Regions from separate parts of the Paenibacillus sp. FSL R7-0163 genome, predicted to be linked through region 2. Evidence: predicted binding sites of a transcription regulator. Region 2 holds the regulator's gene; each other region holds the start of a gene.
What was found. Region 2 encodes NrdR, which represses ribonucleotide reductase genes. Its sites were predicted from a motif close to AACACNATATATNGTGTT; they were not measured.
Positions count from the first base shown of each region.

Region 1: the regulator NrdR is predicted to act here: its motif matches at 2,032-2,049, upstream of nrdI (class Ib ribonucleoside-diphosphate reductase assembly flavoprotein NrdI).
Region 3: the regulator NrdR is predicted to act here: its motif matches at 2,590-2,607, upstream of NST45_RS16405 (adenosylcobalamin-dependent ribonucleoside-diphosphate reductase).

Region 1 is NZ_CP150224.1:4,654,234-4,658,496, reverse strand. Features, by position in the region: gene nrdE (class 1b ribonucleoside-diphosphate reductase subunit alpha) at 1-1,598, opposite strand, end outside; gene nrdI (class Ib ribonucleoside-diphosphate reductase assembly flavoprotein NrdI) at 1,585-1,944, opposite strand; gene NST45_RS20440 (helix-turn-helix domain-containing protein) at 2,348-3,997, opposite strand; gene NST45_RS20435 (sensor histidine kinase) at 4,028-4,263, opposite strand, start outside.
Region 2 is NZ_CP150224.1:3,954,261-3,958,523, reverse strand. Features, by position in the region: gene coaE (dephospho-CoA kinase) at 1-491, shown strand, start outside; gene NST45_RS17660 (lytic transglycosylase domain-containing protein) at 488-1,051, shown strand; gene NST45_RS17655 (alpha/beta-type small acid-soluble spore protein) at 1,136-1,354, opposite strand; gene nrdR (transcriptional regulator NrdR) at 1,518-1,994, shown strand; tRNA gene NST45_RS17645 (tRNA-Ala) at 2,246-2,321, shown strand; tRNA gene NST45_RS17640 (tRNA-Lys) at 2,332-2,404, shown strand; gene NST45_RS17635 (hypothetical protein) at 2,573-3,253, shown strand; gene NST45_RS17630 (zinc ribbon domain-containing protein) at 3,631-4,206, shown strand.
Region 3 is NZ_CP150224.1:3,679,773-3,684,035, reverse strand. Features, by position in the region: gene NST45_RS16415 (YqhG family protein) at 1-633, opposite strand, end outside; gene NST45_RS16410 (SNF2-related protein) at 630-2,375, opposite strand; gene NST45_RS16405 (adenosylcobalamin-dependent ribonucleoside-diphosphate reductase) at 2,762-4,263, shown strand, end outside.

The DNA.
Region 1 (4,263 bases), 700 kb from region 2:
ACCGGACGGTAATCGGTAGTCAGGTAACGCTCAAAATAAGCTCCCGTAGCATAATCAGAAGCCTCAAATCCATGGAAAGATCGGCCCGTCGCGGCAGCGATTTCCATGCTTTTCTCCAGCGAGTGGAAATTCATGGTCATAAAGAAGGTCCGGGCAAAATCGCGGGCCTGCTCGCTTTCATAAGCAATGTTGTTCTTAGCCAGATAGCCGTGCAGATTCATGACGCCAAGACCGACAGAGTGCATTTCCTTGTTTGCTTTGGCTACGCCTGGGGCATTGGAAATACTGGTCATATCGCTAACAGCGGTCAGGGCGATCATGCCCTCATGTACGGATTCACGGATTTTGCCATGTTCCATCACGTTAACAATGTTCAAGGAAGCCAGATTGCAGCTTACATCGCGGCGGATTGTACTCTCCTGTCCGTAGTCGGCAATCTCTGAGGTCTCCTGCAGCTGGAAGATTTCAGTACAAAGGTTGGACATTTTGATCTGTCCGACGTTTTTCAGGGCATGGGCCGCATTGGCATTGCTCTTGTTCATGATATATGGATAGCCAGATTCCAGCTGGATCATGGCAATTTTGGTCAGCATATCCCGTGCGCTCATAGCTTTCTTCTTTTTGACACGTGGATCGGCCAGCAGCTTATCATACATGTCATCCAGATCCATATCGTCGAGATGCGTTCCGTAGGCTTTGTACACACTGTAAGGAGCAAATACATGCAGCGCTTCATTGTCCTTCGCCAGCTTATAAAAGCGGTTCGGAATAATCAGGCCGATGGACAGGGTTTTGAGTCTTGTTTTTTCGTCGGCATTGATCTTCTTGCTGTCGAGGAATTCCAGAACGTCCCAGCCAAAAATGTTGTAATAGGCTGCTCCTGATCCTTTACGCTGACCCATCTGATCTGCATAGGAGAAGCCGTCTTCCATCAGCTTGAGTACAGGTATAATTCCCTTCGCAGCATCCTCAACACCCTTGATAGTTTCACCACGGGAGCGTAGCTTGGATAGGTTGACGGCCACACCGCCACCGATCTTCGACAACTGCATGCAGGTATTCAGCACATAGTTGATGGAATTGAGCGAGTCGTCCATTTCGATTAGGAAGCAGGAGACGAGCTCACCACGCCGGCTCTTACCGGCATTTAAGAAGGTTGGGGTCGCAGGTTGTAGGCGCTGTTCCATCATCGAACGGGCAAGTACCCCGGCAGTATCGGCGTTGCCGCGTCCCAGGTGAAGGGCGACTGCCGCCACACGGTCCGGGTAATGCTCCAGATATTGTTTGCGGTCATTGGTTTTTACAGCGTAATCCGTGTAGAACTTCGAAGCTGCCATATAAGATGGAAAACTGAAGTTGTAGGCGTGGGTAATCTGGTAGACTTCTTCAATCTCCGCCGTGCTGTACTGTTCGTAAAAATTCTCGTAGAAATCCTGTTCAATCATATAATCAACCTTGGCTTTTGTATTCGCAAAAACCAGACTCCGGCGCTCTACATCCCGCATAAATTCAGCTACTGCCTCAAGATCTTTGTCTAACTGAAAGAAGCCACTTTCGTCTCTCTTCATCAACATGTTGTTTAATTCAATATGCCGCAACCCGGCTCACCTCCTGTTTAATCCGTTCTACATCGCCAAATGTACCCGATAACTCAAATTTACCGATAACGGGCACGTTATACCGATCTGCAATCAAGTCCGCGCTGTGCGCGAACAGCTCGCCCCAGTTCTTATTGCCGCTGGCGGCTATGCCTTTCAGATTGGCATTATTGTTCTTCAAGAAAGTAGACACCTTTTCTGGAATCTGTCCAAAGCCGGTGGTATATGTAATAAGCACATAGGGCTCGTCAATCGTCATATGCTCCTCAATCTGCACAGCCGGCAACTTAAGTTTGCTGATGAAGCGTCTGACATTTCCTGTTTTTGAATCATACGCGACTAGCATGGTGTCTGTCCCCCTGTAAATATTAAAAACTATTGAAAATAGTATGAAAACTGAATGGATAAGCTTTAAATACTGAAAAATCGTATCTATACTATATTTAGTGTGCGTTGTTTATTTTAATTACTATATGTTGAAAAGTCAATATGGGAACAGCCGTCTTAATAGCTGGGAAAGTGTCTCGTAAGCGGTTTTTTGGCAGGCTTTTAGGGCAGAAAGACCGGAGTATTAGCATTTTGCTAGTTTAAAAATAAAAATAAAAAAATTGCAGGAGTAAGGGTGATACTTAGGGATGCTGCTGAGGGTGATGGCAAGCCAATAAATCTGCAAGGAACAGAGCCTGCTCCTTGCAGATTTATTGGCTTTATTTTTGCGAAGTGGGGTTATTCTTAATAATCTCTTGATCTCAAGAACGGTTGTTTACTCCGAGGCTTCGGTCAGGCGGTGAATCTGCTTTAAGTTGCTGCATGTATTCTCTGGGGGAAATTCCGGTTACCTTTTTGAAGACCTTGCTGAAATAGAAGGCACTCTCATATCCCAGCTTCTGTGAGATTTCGTAGATGCGACCTTCCCCGCGTGCCATCATTTCTTTGGCTGTCGTGATTTTGATCTCCGTGATATATTCCACATAGTTGACCTTGGCAACCTTGGAGAAAAGGTGGCTCAGATAGTTGGGACTGAAATTGAAGACATCCGCCACTTGATTGAGCGAGAGCTTAGTTCCGAGATTTCGTTTAATATACTCTTGGACATTTTTGACGAGCTGCTCCTTGTAGCTTTGTCTGCGGGTAGAGAGGATGTCCGAGCAACCGTCCCTGAACTGGATCAGCCAGCCGGCGATCTCTTCAATCGTATGCATCTGGTAGATAGCCCGGTAGCCCTCCGGTTCATTTTCGAAAATTTGCTCCACAATATTCTCACCGTCTGCAAGTAGTGAAGTGGCCATATACAGAATGTTGCAGGCGGCATCAGTGGCGGGAACCAGCAGGTCGGCCCGGCCGTCGAAGATTTCGATCATTTTGGAGATAATGGCGTATAAAGCTTGGGTATCCATTTCTTCAAAAGCACGGCGGATCTCTGTACGCAATTCGGAGAAATCAAACAACAGATGATCCTGCTCCAGCGACTCTCCTTCGGCAAAAAACACAAACGACTGTGCTTTAACCGCAGCAGGAAGCGCTTTTCGCGCAGCGAGGTAGCTTTCCCGCAGCAAATAAGGATCCTCGACCGCAAAGCCGATCGCGCCGATGATCCTTACATTGAAGTAGTTATGGAGTATGGAGGCCATATGGGTCAATAGCATTTCAATCTCAGGCATCCATTGCCGTGAATCCGTCCCGTTGACGGGCAGGGTTACAGCAAAATTGCGCAAGTCCAGACTGGTCACATAACAAGGTCTTATGGAAGTAAGCGTATCTTTGGCCATTTGGACGGTACTTGAGCACAGAGCAACCATTTTATCGCCGCGGGGCGGGACACTGTCTGGTCCCAAAATACGGCAAGTGCAGACTAGATAAGCAGGTTCCTTGAGCTCAAGGTTTAAATCATCTCTCTGCAGAAGGTACTGGTTTTTATTTGCGAATAAGTTATTGAACAGGCGGATGAAAAATTTATCGCGTTGGGCTTGTAGATTGCCTCTATGAGCAAGCATGGGATAGCTGTCTAGGGTTTGAAAAGCCTCCAATTGGGAAATTGCTTTCCGAATGGAGGCATCAAGTGCCTCTGGTGTCAGTTCCAGCTTCACTAGATAATCTGTGGCTTGCACTTCAATCGCTCCACGTGCGTATTCGAATTCCTCGTAGCTTGTTAAGATGATAAACAGCGGAAGCCGGCCGTGTTTTTTGCGTACCGCATTGGCAACTTCTAAGCCGCTTTTAATTGGCATTTTTATATCGCTGATTACAATGTCAGGACGGAGGGTGTCAATCATTTCTTCCTCTTGAGCCCCGTTGTGTGCAATGCCGACAATTTCTATATTATATTGCTCCCACTTCAGCATGGACTGCAAGCCGATACAGACCAGCGCCTCGTCATCAGCGATTAACAACTTGATCAATTCCATCACATCCTTGCTTGGTATGCTACTCTATTCCTTTTGCAGGAACGGCAGAAGAATCTTCATCCGGGTATATTGGCCCGACTCACTCTCAATCGAAAGACCGTAATTATCCCCAAATGCCAGGCGCAAACGTTCATTTACGCTGCGGAGTCCAATATTCTCGGGCATTTCTTTGCTTCCGTCACCTGGATTCGACAGAATCGTGGAGATTTCTTCTTCCTTCATCCCTACACCGTTGTCTTCAATCGTAACTAGAATATCGG
Region 2 (4,263 bases):
AAGTTATGCTTCCCGGGCATGAAGTGTTGGCTGCTGCTGCTAAGCAATTTGGAAAAGAGATCCTTTTTTCGGATGGAACACTGAATAGGGCCAAATTAGGTGAAATCGTCTTTCAAGATCCGGTGGCCCTGCAAACCTTGAACAATTTGACGCATCCTGCCATCCGGCAGGAAATCAAAAATCGTATGTACAGCATGGAGCAGGAAGAGCCGAAGCGGCTTATTATTGTGGATATTCCGCTTCTTTTTGAATCAGGGCTTGAGACCCTGTTCCATGAGATTGTAGTAGTCTACGTTCCCCGTGAAGTGCAAATTACTCGATTAATGGAACGTAACAGGCTCTCTTTAGAAGAAGCAGAAGCGCGATTGAATGCACAGATGGATATTGAACAGAAACGTAATAAAGCGGACTACATCATCGACAACAGTGGCGATCTTGCGTACACTGAGCAACAGGTTGCTGTTTTTTGGGACAGGCTGGGTTTATCATGAAATGGTTACGTAAAAAAAGAGTACTGCTTCTGCTATTTGTTGGTTTTACGGCAATATTGTTTCTGAGTACAAACTGGATGTCGTGGTTTTATCCCATCCATTTTAAAGACGAGATTCGCAAGCACAGCATCACTTATGAGATAGACCCGTTTCTTGTAACCGCGATTATTCGTGTAGAAACGAACTTTAAAACTGGACGAGAATCCAAAAAAGGCGCACTAGGGCTGATGCAGCTTATGCCGGATACCGCGAAGTGGGCGCTGGAAAAGGCCAAGCTTCCAAACGTATCTATGGAAGAACTCAAGCATGAGCCTTCGGCTAATATTGAACTGGGTACATGGTATCTTTCAACTTTATCCCGTCAGTTCGAAGGTAAACGTACAGCAATTATCGCAGCCTATAATGCTGGACCCGGAAAAGTTCAACGCTGGTTGGACGAAGGGATCTGGGATGGGACAGATGCAACCATTAAAGATATTCCCATTGGTGAAACCAGGCATTATGTACAGCGCGTTAATTATTACTATGATCAGTACACGGACATTTACAAAGAATTTTAATTTCTGCCGTGTTATGTATAAAAAGAAGTATTAAACGACCTGTAGGTCGTTTAATACTTCTTCAAAAAGCTTATGTTGGTCAGGTTATTTGTATTGACCTGCCAGTTGTTGTTCTGCCAGGGTTACAAGACGTTTAGTGATGTAACCACCGATCGAACCATTTTCATAAGAAGTTTTATTGCCTTGGTAACCATCTGGGGAAAGCGTGATTCCTAGTTCTTGGGCAACTTCGTATTTAAGTTGTTCCAAGGCACCGCGGGAATTTGGAGCTACAAGGTTATTGGAGTTGTTGCTTTGGCTCATTGCTGTTCACCTCCTCTGTTGGTAACTGTATTATGTGCCGGACTTGCCATTATCATTACAAGAAAAAAACGGTGATTTCTGGAAATAATAAAAAAGCCGTTCAAAAGCCGGATTTATAACGTTCCGGGACCAAACCATTATGTATTAGGAAGTGATGAAGCTTATGAAATGCCCTTACTGTGATCACACAAATACTAAAGTGCTGGACTCGCGACCAGCGAATGAAAATAAGTCAATCCGTCGTAGGCGTGAATGTGAGCGTTGCAGCAAACGTTTCACTACTTTTGAAATGATTGAAGAGACGCCACTGATTGTAATTAAAAAAGACGGCAGCCGTGAGGAATTCAGTCGTGATAAAATACTCCGCGGTCTCATCCGTGCTTGTGAGAAACGGCCGGTTTCTGTGGAACGTCTAGAAAAGATCGTGTCCGAGGTTGAGAAATCTTTGCGCGGCATCGCCGTTGCGGAAGTGGAAAGCCAACAGATTGGTGAATTCGTGATGGAGCAGCTCTACCCAGTAGATGAAGTCGCTTACGTTCGTTTTGCGTCCGTATATCGCCAGTTCAAGGATATTAATATGTTCATGAAGGAACTCAAGGGGCTGCTGTCCAAGAGTACGGGAGAATTAGAGGGATTATAGGGTTTTGTCCAGTTAGGGCGTTACAACCAATCCTAGGGTCTGTTAAGAGTGCTTGTACTGGTTTGTTTCCTCTGAGTTTTGAGCGGGGAATTTGAGTGGAAAAATGAATTTTAAAAAAAGTGTTGACATAGAGGGCGATTTTTTATATTATATAGAAGTCGCCTACGACGCTTGAGTTTATCGGAACAACTCAATTACGACCAAACTAAAATTTAAAAATGTGTGATTACATACATCTGAAATTTCAGTTTGGGGCCATAGCTCAGCTGGGAGAGCGCATCGCTGGCAGCGATGAGGTCAGGGGTTCGATCCCCCTTGGCTCCACCAAACTTCATATGGACTCTTAGCTCAGTTGGTAGAGCAGTAGACTCTTAATCTATTTGTCCAGGGTTCGAGCCCCTGAGAGTCCATCCTAAAGAAACGGCAGAAATGCCGTTTTTTTTTTTTTTTTTTTTTTTTTTTTGTGAATTTTAATGAAAAACTACGGGGCACTTATATACATGACTAAATGAAACGCCTTCACAAATGTATGCGTATTATGTTTCAATATAATAGAAAGATAAGGAAGGTGTTTCGTTATGTTAATTTTTTCATGGTTTCTTATATTTTTGGGTTTGGTAATTCCAGGTATTGTTTTGTTTTGTTTGAAGAAAATTGACGTAATGAAGATTTTGTTTTTTTGTAGTTCATTAATTGGTCTTTATTTAACTAGTATAGGTGTTTTAAAAAACTCGTGGATTTCTACTAAGTCTGGAGAATTTATGGGTTGGACTGTTTTAACTTTCTCAATGATTGAAGCTACTATGATAATAATTTATCTTATTTATTTTGCTTGTTCGAGAGGAGTGAAATATCTTCGATCCGATAATCCTTGGTCAAAAATGGGTAAAAGTTACGATGTTGCAATCCAGTTAATAATGATTTGTATTTTTTTGATTCTACCTAACGTAATGTTCTCGTTGCTCTATAGTTTATGGTCTATAGTAGTTCAGGTCAATTCAAGTTTAGGGTTATATGATTTTATGTTTTATGCATTTTCTATTAAGTATTCGCTTCCTTTAACAGGGTTATTTATAGATTTTCAGCACAATGTTAATAGTTTTGGAATTTTGAGATTTTTGCAAGTATTTCATATATTCACGACTACATTAATTGAATTTGTTGTCATAGGTTTTATTATTGCAAGATTAAATAATCTAATGAAGGATGAAGAACTTCCTCAAAACCAAAGACGTAGATATAGACGTAGGATATCATAAAATATAACTGATCTTAGCAATCGAGCTAAAATCATAAGTTACGAAGTAACTACTGGAGGTTAGTGTAGATGAGAACGTACAACCGAATTAGAAAATATTAATGTTCGACTGAGTAGTTCAGGAAGGTTACGGACAATATCTGATCGCCAAGATGCTTAAAGAAAAAGAAAAAGAAAAGGGAAAGGGTAAATAGTTTGCGAAAGAAGAACTGATAAAGAAGTTGTCTCTAAGAAACACAATGAGAACTGGTTATTATAGATGAGGCTAAATGGGCACGAGTCCAAGCCATACACAAAAAGAGAAATCCCGAGAATACAAAGAAGAAAGGCATCGAATGTGTACTTAGAAATACGAAGGGGTCATTACTGTTAGTTGGAATGGCGAGATGTGGTCATTGCGGAAATCCACTAACAACAACTTGGAACACAAAAAAGTATACTCGTAAAGATGGTACGGAAATAGTGAAGCGTGAGGCTAAGTATCGCTGTTCAGGGAAGGCACTTCAAAAGGTGAAATGTAGTGGTAAAACAATCCATTCCCCGATCTGTCTGGAAGGGATTGTGCTAGATGAAATATATGCTTATCTGGATCAACTAGAAACGCTGGACTTGAAAGAGCAAATAGAACAGATAAAAAGTAGAAACTCTGGGGACGAGGAAAAAGCTTTACGAAAGCATCAAAAGCTGACGGATAAAGCCAAAATGGAGCTTTCAAGTTTCAAAGATGATGTATTAAAAGTCATCATGGGGAAAAGTCCTCTAGATAGAGAGATGGTAAACGAGATGGTTAAGAAGAAAGAGAGTGAGGTATCGTTTTTACTAGCAAAGCTAGAGATGTTTGAGCAGGAGCTCAATGCTAGAAAGGTAGAACAAGTTGAAATACAGACTCTCCAGACCTATATTCCTGTTTGGCGCGAGGTATTTCAGAAAGCTCTACTGCAAAAAAGAAAATGATGCTTAGTACGATCATTGAGAGTGTTAAGGTTTACCGAGATTCAGTAGAACTGACGT
Region 3 (4,263 bases), 270 kb from region 2:
CACTTTATAGCAGACACTTAGCCATGGTTCGTAAGCGGCAGAGAACAGCGTGTTCCGCTGTCTGCTACCCGGGTCCTCAAATAAGTAAAGGCATTTACCTTCGTCCCGAGCGGCGTTCCAAATTTGTTGTAATCGCTTGCTTCCGTAAATAATATCCTCTCTGCGGATCATCCCGGGTCCAATTCGTGGGAGTGCCGGCACAATGCCGAAGTAGCGGGCTAGAATACTTTCCTCCGGGTCAGTAGATGGAGCATTCACTGCCTCTGAGCCCAAGGAGGCCGGATCGAGTAAGTCAGCGCTGGCCTCTGCATCGTTTGTTACACCTGTAGCTAGGCTTCCGGTGACAACTTGATTCAAGATGCCAGCACTACGATTTGCAATGGGGGGAACCTCTACTGCAGCTTGACTGTCGTATTTTTCCGGATCAAAAACAAAGGTGAAAGAAAGGGTCTCAGGATCTACACCTGTGCGCTCCACGAATCCCCAATAATACGGCCGGTCGGTGAGCATTTTGTCAGCTCTAGGTGATAATTTCACAGTTACGTGAAGGGGCGAAGCCTCAATGATGGAGCATTCAGTGGCTTCAAGATAGTCCATCACATGCTTGCGTACTTCCTGTGCGGTGAGGGTCATGTCGCAGTCCCACTTTCTTTTTTAATACCCTGTGTCAATTCACTGAGGGATTCACCAATATGGTCCAGCTCATGCCGCAATTCTTCGTCGGAGCGGGATTCGAGCATGATTTTGTATAAACTCTTCTCCAGCGATTCCTTCTTTTCAAAACGTTCCAGGATTACATCCAGCCCGCCAATCACCATTTCAAACATATTGATTTTCTCATGTAGCAGATGCAGGATATGTTCTTCAATCGTGCCTTGAGTAGACAAGTTGTAGATCACTACGTCATTTTCTTGCCCTAACCGATGGACACGGCCGATACGCTGCTCCACCCGCATGGGATTCCAGGGCAGATCAAAGTTGATCATATGGTGGCAAAATTGCAGGTTAATCCCTTCACCACCGGCTTCTGTAGCAATCATAACTTGAGCCCGGCCGCGGAAAAGATCCATCATCCAATCTTTTTTACCACGGTTCATCCCGCCGGAATAAGAGACACACATCAGCCCATGTTCACGGAAATACTGCAGTAAATATTCTTGAGTTGCGCGATATTCCGTGAAGACGATGACCTTTTCATTCATTTCTTGAATGAGGGCTAAGGTTGTTTCAGCTTTAGTGTTTGTTTTAACAGTACGGAGGGTTTGTAGTAGCTCCATCATCCGGTCTCTTTTTGGTGAATCCGTAGGCAGCTTTTTGATCAAATTAACTAAAGTGATAAAGACGGCATCCCGGCTGCTGCACACCTCACGTTGAAGGGTTACCAGAGAAAGCATGCTGCTAAGATTGCCACCGGATTCCTGATACTGGTCTTTGACAAAGGAAGTAACACTGTTATACAAATCTTTCTCTTCTTGGGAGAGAACTAAGGGAATATTACGGACTTTTCGTTTCGTGAAATTAACTGGACCTTCACCACGGCGATTGCGGATCATGACCTTCGAAAGCTCGTCCCGCAGTTGACCTTCATTCTTGGGCTGGCGTTTATCAACCACGAAATTCGAGGCAAAATCGCCCTGATTTCCAAGTTGCCCCGGCTTCAGTATAGTGATCAGATTAAAGAGTTCGCCCAGATCATTCTGAACGGGAGTCGCGGTGAGCAGCAGGCAATATTTTTTGCGTAATTGCTGTACAAATAGATAATTGGTCGATTTTTTATTCTTCAGCTTGTGAGCTTCATCAATGATCAACATATCGTATTCATTTTCCAGCAGGATTTCCTTATGCGGATCGCGTTTGGCGGTATCCATCGATGCGACGACTATGGCGTTACCCCAAGAATAGGCTTTTTTCTGAGCGACAGCAGTGATGCCGAATTTCGCATTCAGCTCACGAACCCATTGCAATACTAGAGAAGCAGGTACGAGAATAAGCACTTTGGAGACAAGACCGCGTACGAGATATTCTTTGAGCACCAGTCCTGCTTCAATGGTCTTGCCCAGTCCAACCTCATCTGCAAGAATCGCGCGGCCTGACATTTCGAACAGAACCTTATGCGCTGTATCCAGCTGATGGGGAAGAGGGGACAAGCCGGATAAATGCTTCATACATTGCAGCTCATCGAAGCTCGTTACTAGACCTGTTTCCTCTCCTTGTACGGCAAGCTTAGATAAACGGTAGTCTCCCCATGGGCCGCCCTTTTCCAGTTTGAGCTCCAGATCTTGCAACCAATTACGGTCAAAAGAAAGAGGAACAGGCAGTATCGGCGCGGGTGTTCCCCCTTGCTGGGGTAGAGAATTACGGAATAATTGCGTCATAATGCAGCCTCCTCAAGCTCGGATTTATATCACCATTCGTAAGAGTAGTATGCTCGTAAACGAGAGAATTCATAACCTCTTATTTTTCACGATAGCCTTTAAAAAAGAGAGCAAGAGCGAGAAAAAGCAGCAACGTTTGCGATAATTCGGCAACTTGACTCTATTTTCGAATAAGACCTTCGATACAATATGTGGTATAGTTTAAAAGCTGACGCACACAATATATTGTGACAAAAGCTTGAAAATGTATTTTTTATAGAGTGCTTAGCTGGTATTTGTTATTGACAAGATGAGCTTCCTACATACACCTGTTAAGCAGCGGAGGATGGTAAGGGAGTTTTTGTTGTGGGCCCATACCTTGGACCGGAAACTAATATCTACTACACATGCGGGAGGTTTTTTTATTGAGTAAAGTGGAACGTAAGCAACGCCTTGAAGGGCTAAGTGAAAAAATATTTTTGGATCGTTATGCTTGGAAGGATGCAGACAGCAACAATGCTAAAGTAGGCGACGTTGTATTGGTGCTGACCAAAGATGATCCGAAGTTTCCAACTAAGGAAGTCGGAGAAATTGTAGAGCGCAGTGGTCGAATCGTAACTGTAAAGACGCGCAGTGGCGAACTTGTGAAATCGGATGTTGAAAAGTTGACCCTTAATATAGAAAAAACTCCTGAGGAAATGTGGGACCGTCTATCCACAGCGATGGCTTCTGTAGAGAAGACACCTGAGCTTCAAGCAGAATGGGCGGGCAAATTCCGTTCAATTCTGGATGATTGGAAGCTTGTGCCGGGTGGACGTATTGCGGCTGGTGCAGGTGCTAGTGAAGAATTAACATTGTTCAACTGTTATGTAATCCCTTCTCCAAAAGACAGCCGTGGCGGCATCATGCAGACATTGTCTGAAATGACGGAGATTATGGCCCGTGGTGGCGGTGTGGGCATTAACCTGTCTTCATTGCGTCCTCGTCGTGCGATTGTTAGAGGGGTTAATGGTTCATCCAGTGGTTCCGTATCTTGGGGCGGTTTGTTTAGTTATACTACGGGGCTTATTGAGCAAGGCGGCAGCCGTCGTGGTGCGCTCATGCTGATGATTAATGACTGGCATCCCGATGTTGAGGACTTCATTACCGTGAAGCAAACGATGGGCCAAGTCACTAATGCTAACCTTTCGGTATGTGTGAGCAATGGTTTTATGAAGGCTGTAAAAGAAGATCTGGACTGGGATCTCGTATTCCCGGATACAACCGATCCTGAATATAACGAAATGTGGGATGGCGATCTCGACAAGTGGAAAGCTGCCGGCAAAAACGTTATCCATTATCGCACCGTAAAAGCGCGTGACGTGTGGCGTACGATCATTGAATCGGCATGGAAATCCGCTGAGCCAGGCGTCGTGTTCATGGAATACTATAACCAGATGTCTAACAGCTGGTATTTCAACCCGATTATTTGTACAAATCCTTGTGGAGAGCAAGGACTGCCAGGCTGGGGAGTCTGCAATCTGTCTGCGGTGAACCTGTCCAAGTTCTACGATGAGAAAAATCATGATGTGGATTGGGAAGATCTTGCGACTACAACACGTTATTCGGTCCGTTTTCTGGACAATGTAATTGATAAAACACCTTATCATTTCCCGGAAAATGAAGCGAATCAGAAAAAGGAACGCCGCGTGGGTCTCGGAACCATGGGATTGGCGGAGCTGATGATTAAATTGAACATCCGTTACGGCAGCCCGGAATCGTTGGAGTTTCTGGACAAGCTATACGGCTTTATGGCTCGTGAAGCATACCTTGCATCGGCAGAAATTGCTGGAGAGAAGGGGTCTTTCCTAGCTTTTGATACCGAAAAATATTTAATGAGCGGATTTATGAAAAATATAGTCGAAGCGTA